One region of the Massilia sp. TSP1-1-2 genome, then DNA from elsewhere that is predicted to be linked to it. Evidence: predicted binding sites of a transcription regulator. Region 1 holds the regulator's gene; each other region holds the start of a gene.
The links. Region 1 encodes sigma-54, which starts transcription at its own class of promoters, with help from an activator protein. Its sites were predicted from a motif close to TGGCANGNAANCTGCTTT; they were not measured.
Positions count from the first base shown of each region.

Region 2: a site for sigma-54 is predicted at 916-933, ahead of ACP7BV_RS10675 (PEP-CTERM sorting domain-containing protein). Genes of this name have one in related genera too.
Region 3: a site for sigma-54 is predicted at 867-884, ahead of prpB (methylisocitrate lyase). Genes of this name have one in related genera too.

Region 1 covers NZ_JAFCTU010000008.1:11,630-13,828, reverse strand. Annotated here, with positions in the region: gene hpf (ribosome hibernation-promoting factor, HPF/YfiA family) at 91-444, opposite strand; gene ACP7BV_RS08770 (RNA polymerase factor sigma-54) at 515-1,999, opposite strand; gene lptB (LPS export ABC transporter ATP-binding protein) at 2,013-2,199, opposite strand, start outside.
Region 2 covers NZ_JAFCTU010000010.1:36,026-38,224, forward strand. Annotated here, with positions in the region: gene ACP7BV_RS10670 (alkaline phosphatase) at 1-721, opposite strand, end outside; gene ACP7BV_RS10675 (PEP-CTERM sorting domain-containing protein) at 968-1,573, shown strand; gene rsmA (16S rRNA (adenine(1518)-N(6)/adenine(1519)-N(6))-dimethyltransferase RsmA) at 1,676-2,199, opposite strand, start outside.
Region 3 covers NZ_JAFCTU010000001.1:329,122-331,320, forward strand. Annotated here, with positions in the region: gene prpR (propionate catabolism operon regulatory protein PrpR) at 1-714, opposite strand, end outside; gene prpB (methylisocitrate lyase) at 932-1,819, shown strand; gene prpC (bifunctional 2-methylcitrate synthase/citrate synthase) at 1,845-2,199, shown strand, end outside.

The sequences.
Region 1 (2,199 bases):
AGGCTGACAATAAATGGATAGACCCATATTTTAGCCTCCGCAGATGCAAAAAGGGCGCCGCAGGCGCCCTCGTGTCAAGAATCCCGGGCCTTAGATGGCTTCAGGGAGTTCTTCTTCAGGCAGGTGCTTGATGGCCTGGTGATTATGGTCCTGGACCTTGTCCTTGTACTTCATGACTTGACGGTCGAGCTTGTCGATCAGGGTGTCGATAGCGGCGTACAGGTCATGCGACAGGCTTTCTACATACACGGTCTTGCCCGACAGGCGAAGGTTGATTTCAGCCTTTTGTCGTTTTTCTTTTTCAGTCAGGTTATCCACGGTGAGGATCACGGCAATATCAATCACGTGATCGAAATGGCGCTTGACGCGCTCGAGCTTGGTTTGTACGTATTCACGGATGGCTGGGGTCACTTCGAGATGATGTCCGCTAATTGTGAGATTCATACACACTCCTAATAATGGTGTCACTTTCCGTTCGTGCGCGGCGCGCAGAGGAACGGCATAAAAATGCCGATTACAGACACTTCCTGAGGCTGACGGGCGGGATTTTGAGCGCTTCGCGGTACTTGGCAACGGTGCGGCGAGCGATGACCATACCCTGTTCCCCCAGCATGTCCGCAATCTTACTATCGGATAATGGATTTTTAGGGTCTTCTGCTCCTGTCAATTGCACGATGAGTGCACGAATCGCCGTGGAAGATGCTTCTCCCCCCGCTTCGGTGGCGACATGGCTACCGAAAAAGTATTTCAACTCAAACATGCCATGCGGGGTCAGCATGAATTTCTGAGTTGTTACACGAGAAATAGTACTCTCGTGTAGACCAAGTGTATCAGCTATTTCGCGCAGCACAAGGGGACGCATGGCTACCGCGCCATGGCTGAAGAAATTGCGCTGGCGCTCAACAATAGCCTCGGAGACACGCAAGATGGTGTCGAAGCGCTGGCGCATGTTTTTGATCAGCCACTTCGCTTCCTGCAACTGGGCGCCCATCTGGCCTTCGCCCTTGCCCTGCTTGAGCAGGCTCGCGTACATATTGTTCACGCGCAGGCGCGGCATCACGTCGTTGTTGAGCGAGACCGACCAGCCGCCCTTGGCCTTGCGCACAATCACGTCCGGGACCACGAAGTCCGACACATCGGAGGCGAACACGGCGCCCGGGTGCGGATTGCAGCGGCGGATGATGGTCTGCGCCTCGCGCAAGTCTTCGTCGTCGCAGTCGAGCGCTTTTTTCAGCTTGTTGAATTCACGCTGGGCGAACCAGGTCAGGTGCTTTTCGACGATGGCCAGCGCCATGCGGCGCGTCACCAGCGGCACGCCGCGCATGGCGCGAATCTGCAGCGCCAGGCACTCGGACGCATTGCGCGCGCCCACGCCGACCGGATCAAAACTTTGCAGCAGCGACAGCGCGGTCTTGAATTCATCGAAATCGATCTCGAGTTCTTCGGGCATGCGCGCATGGATTTCTTCCAGCGTCTCGGTCAGGTAGCCGTTGTCGTCGAGCGCGTCGACGATCAGTTCGACCAGCGCGCGGTCGCGCACTTCGAGCACCAGCACGCGCATCTGTTCCATCAGATGCTCGCGCAGGGTGGTCGCGCTGCCCTCGAGCTGCGGGCGCGAATCTTCGTCGTCGCTGCTCTTGGCGCGGCCCAGGTCACCCCACTCGCCGTCGTTGTCGTTGTTGTTGTCGTTGTTGCTGGCAGCTTCCCCCTCGGGTGCATCGGCGCTTTGGCCTTCGGCCGGCGCCGGTGCATCCTGCGCGCCCGGTTCGGGCGGCGCCTCGGCCGGCGTGGCGCTGCTGCCGATGGCGCCGTCGGCCAGCAGGCGCACCGAATGGTCGAGCGGATCGTCAAGCCGTTCGAGCAGCGGATTGTCGGTCAGGAGCTGTTCGAGTTCCTGGTGCAGTTCGAGCGTGGACAACTGCAGCAGGCGGATCGACTGCTGCAGCTGCGGCGTGAGCGCAAGGTGCTGCGAGGTGCGTAGTTGCAGGGATTGTTTCATCGGTTTGACCTGCTTACATCCGGAAGTGCTCACCCAGATAAACGCGGCGTACCGATTCGTCTGCGATGATGTCGTCCGGACGGCCAGAGGCCAGCACCGCACCCTGGTTGATGATGTAGGCACGGTCGCAAATGCCGAGCGTTTCGCGCACATTGTGGTCGGTGATCAAAACGCCGATGTCGCGCTCCTTCAGGAACCGC
Region 2 (2,199 bases), on a different contig from region 1:
ACGCGTAGTTTTTCGCCTTCATCTCGGCCACCAGGTCGCGCCCGTCGGCGCGCTTGCCGCCATCTTTGAAGGGGAGGAAGAACTGGCGTCCGCCGCCGATCAGCACGTCCAGGCCGGTGCTGCCGAGCGCGGCGTTGTAGCCGGTCCCGCCGGGAACGGCAGCGGCGGCGATATCGTTTTCCAGGTCGCGGTGGCAAATATGCGCATAGGTCGCCGCCGGCGTGGCGTGGGTCACGCGCGCGGTGCTCACCACGCCGGTCGACAAGCCCTTGGCCTTGGCCAGTTCGAGCAGCGTGGTCACGGGCGTGCCGTTCTTGCTGCCGCAGTTGTTCGTCAGTTTGTTGCCGTTGGCGTCAGGCAGCGGGTCCAGCGCGAGCGTGTCGGCCGACATCGACAGCACTTCATTGTTCATCTTCACGCCGGTCATGTAGGCGGCCATCGACGGGGCGCTGTCGGTGACCTGGGCGTCGTTCGAGAACGTCTTGACGAAGGCGGTTTCCGGCAGCGTGTCCATGGTCAGCTCGCCATCTTCGCCCACGGCGTAGATGCGCGCGGCCGTCATGGTCGTCATGCCCATGCCGTCGCCGAGGAAGAAGATGACATTCTTGGGGGGAGCGACGGCGACAGGCGGGGCCTGGGGTGCATCGTTTGGCGAACAGGCGCCCAGCAGGGCTGCGGTTGCCGCGCCGACGGCGGCGATGAGAAGTCCATTGCGTAACATGTTGTCAGTCCCGGAGTTGAAAACCGGGAGTCTGACAAGGCTATGTTACGGGCTGATGAAACGCAGCTGCGCACGCGCGGCTGCCTGCCGCAGGCTGGCCGAGACGCGGGATGCTGTCGGAAAACTTTACATATGGGACCGGCAAATTATTGCCGCTTGGCCCAAGCCGTTGATTTTTCGAAACAATTTTTAACCGGCACGTTAATTGCTTATAGTAAATTATCTTTATCTATCCTGGAGCATCACATGTTGTTGAAAAGTCTGTTCGCCGCTCTGAGCCTTACCGCTGCCGTTGGCGCGACCGCCGCACCGATCGTGAACGGCGACTTTGAAGCCGGCCTTGCCGGCTGGACCACCACCGGCAATGTGGCGCAGGCTTACCAGGTCGGCGGCGCCTTCTGGTTCGGCGCGGGCAGCAGTGCCCAGAACGGTAACTTTGCAGTGGCGTTCAATGCAGGCGACCAAGCCCCGAACGGCACGCTTGCGCAAAGCTTTGCCACCAACAGCGGCGCCACCTACGTGGTCAAGTTCGACTTTGGCGCGAGCAACTGCGGCGCGTACAGCTGCGGTCAATCGCTGCGCGCGTCGGCCCTCGGCAACGACGGCGTTGCCCTGCTGTCGTCGATGACGGCGGTCGGCGCGTCGGCAGGTCCACTGGCGTCGTACACCTTTGATTTTGTTGCCAACGGCGCCACGACCACCCTGCGCTTTTCAGACATTGCCGGCAACGACACCGTCTGGCTCGACGGCGTTCTGGACAACGTCAACGTGCAAGCAGTACCGGAACCGGGATCGCTGGCCTTGCTGGGCCTGGGTCTGTTCGCCATTGCTGCCCGCCGTCGCCGCAAGTAAGTAAGTAAGTAAGCAGAACGCAAGGCCGGCGCTTGCGCGCCGCGACAAAAAACCCCATGGCCCGCCAAGGACCATGGGGTTTTTTTATCGCCCGCGCTGCGACTAAGGTGCAGGTTGCACCGGCTTGAGCAGGTTCGCCAGCGCCACGTACTGCGCCAGAGCCACCGTCTCGGGCCGGGTCGACGGATCGACGCCGCAGTCCGTCAGCTGCTGCTCGGTGAACATCCCGGCCAGGCAGTTGCGGATCACCTTGCGGCGCTGCGAGAAAGCTTTCATCACCACCGCCGCCAGCGTGGGTCCGTCGCACGCCATGCGGGTCGCGACCGGGATCATGCGCACGACGGCCGACTCCACCTGCGGCGGCGGATCGAACGCGGTGGGCGGCACGATGAACATCAACGTCATGTCGTAGCGCCACTGCAGCATCACCGACAGCCGCCCGTACGTCTTGCTGCCCGGCGCGGCCACCATGCGTTCGACCACTTCCTTTTGCAGCATGAAGTACTGGTCTTCGATCAGGTGCGCAAAGTCCGCCAGGTGAAACAACAGCGGGCTCGAGATGTTGTACGGCAGGTTGCCCACCACGCGCAACTTTTGCCCCGCCGGTACGGGAATCAGGCCGTAGT
Region 3 (2,199 bases), on a different contig from region 1:
CACGGCCTGGCGCAGCGTCTCCATCGCGCCGGACACGCCGCGCAGGTCGTTCAGGCCGTGCTTGGCGCGCAGCGTGTCGGCCACCACCAAGCGGCGCCCGCGAATCGATTCCAGGTGCGTCAGGCGCGCCAGTTCCAGCGCATCGTCAAAGGCCTGGCGGATCGACGCGGCCGAGTAGACGAAAACGCCGGTCAGTCCCGCTTCTTCGGCCAAATCGGTGATCAGGCCCGCGCCCACGACGGCCTGGATGCCGGCAGCTTTCAGTTCATTGATCTGGGCGCGCGCGTCTTCCTCGGTCACGTAGGTGCGCTGGGCGATGGCCACGCCAAAGGTCGCGGCGAACTCCGCCAGTTCGGGCAGTTGCTGCTGGTAAGTGACGACGCCGATGCGGTCCGACACGCGCCGCGCGCGCGCCAGCGCCTGCATGAAATCAAAGCCGCTGGCCTTGGCGATCACCAGCGGCACCGAGACGCGGCCCTTGAGATAGGCCGCGTTTGAACCTGCCGCGATCACCACGTCGCAGCGTTCGGTGGCGACCCGTTCGCGGATCGCGCGCGCCGCCTCGTCAAAGCCCAGGTTCACCGGTTCGATGGTCGCCAGGTGGTCGTATTCAAGCGTGATGTCGCGAAACAGATCGGCCAGACGGGACACCGATACCGTCCAGATGACGGGTTTGTCGGGCGAATCGGGGGCAGGGCGGTTCTGGTAGCTCATATCCTTATTGTAGTCCATGTTTCAAATGGTGTTTCATTTGTGTTTCAATGTTCCACTGGCAATGCAATATTTTGTTTCATTTGTTTGCTTGTGGAGAAACGCAAGCTACCCAAGTGCTTGATTCACAAGGACTCACCCCGTTCTCGTACCTGTGGCACGCCTTTTGCGGTGTAGGTGCTATCTCGTTCAATCGACCACGCAACACTAAAGGACAATCATGGCCCAAGTTTCCGCAGGCGCGGCATTTCGCAAAGCTGTTCAAGAAGAGTTGCCCTTACAAGTGGTCGGCGCCATCAACGCCAACCACGCCTTGCTGGCCAAGCGCGCCGGTTTTCGCGCTATTTACCTGTCCGGCGGCGGCGTGGCCGCCGGCTCGCTCGGCCTGCCGGACCTGGGCATCTCCAACCTGGACGACGTGCTGACCGACGTGCGCCGCATTACCGACGTGTGCGACCTGCCGCTGCTGGTGGACGTCGACACCGGCTTCGGCTCGTCCGCCTTCAACGTGGCGCGCACGGTGCGCTCGATGATCAAGGCCGGCGCCGGCGCCATCCACATCGAAGACCAGGTCGGCGCCAAGCGCTGCGGCCACCGTCCGGGCAAGGAAATCGTCAGCAAGCAGGAGATGGTTGACCGCATCAAGGCGGCAGTGGATGCGCGCACCGACGACAGTTTCGTCATCATGGCGCGCACCGATGCGCTGGCCGTCGAAGGCCTGGAGTCGGCCATGGAGCGCGCCATCGCCTGCGTGGAAGCGGGCGCCGACATGATCTTCCCGGAAGCGATCACCGACCTGGCCATGTACGCCACGTTTGCGAAAGCGGTCAAGGTGCCGGTGCTGGCCAACATCACCGAGTTCGGCGCGACCCCGCTGTTCACGGTGGACGAACTCAAAGGCGCCGACGTCGGCCTGGTGCTGTACCCGCTGTCGGCCTTTCGCGCCATGAACAAGGCGGCCGAAAACGTCTACGGCGCGATTCGCCGCGACGGCACGCAAAAGAACGTGGTCGACACCATGCAGACCCGCATGGAACTGTACGAGCGCATCAACTATCACGATTTCGAGCAAAAGCTCGACGCGCTGTTCGCAGCCCAGAAAAAATAAACCAACTATTCCAGGAGACTCCAGCATGAGCGATGTACAAGCAACCCCCTTCAAGCCAAAAAAATCGGTCGCCCTTTCCGGCGTCACCGCGGGCAACACCGCGCTGTGCTCGGTCGGCAAAACCGGCAACGATCTGCACTACCGCGGCTACGACATTCTCGACGTCGCCACCAACAGCGAGTTCGAAGAAATCGCCTACCTGCTGGTGCACGGCAAACTGCCGACCAAGGCTGAACTGAAGGGCTACAAGGCGCACCTGAAGTCGATGCGCGGCCTGCCGCAGGCGGTCAAGTCGGCGCTCGAGGCGCTGCCGGCGTCGGCCCACCCGATGGATGTGATGCGCACCGGCGTATCGGTACTGGGCTGCGTGCTGCCTGAAA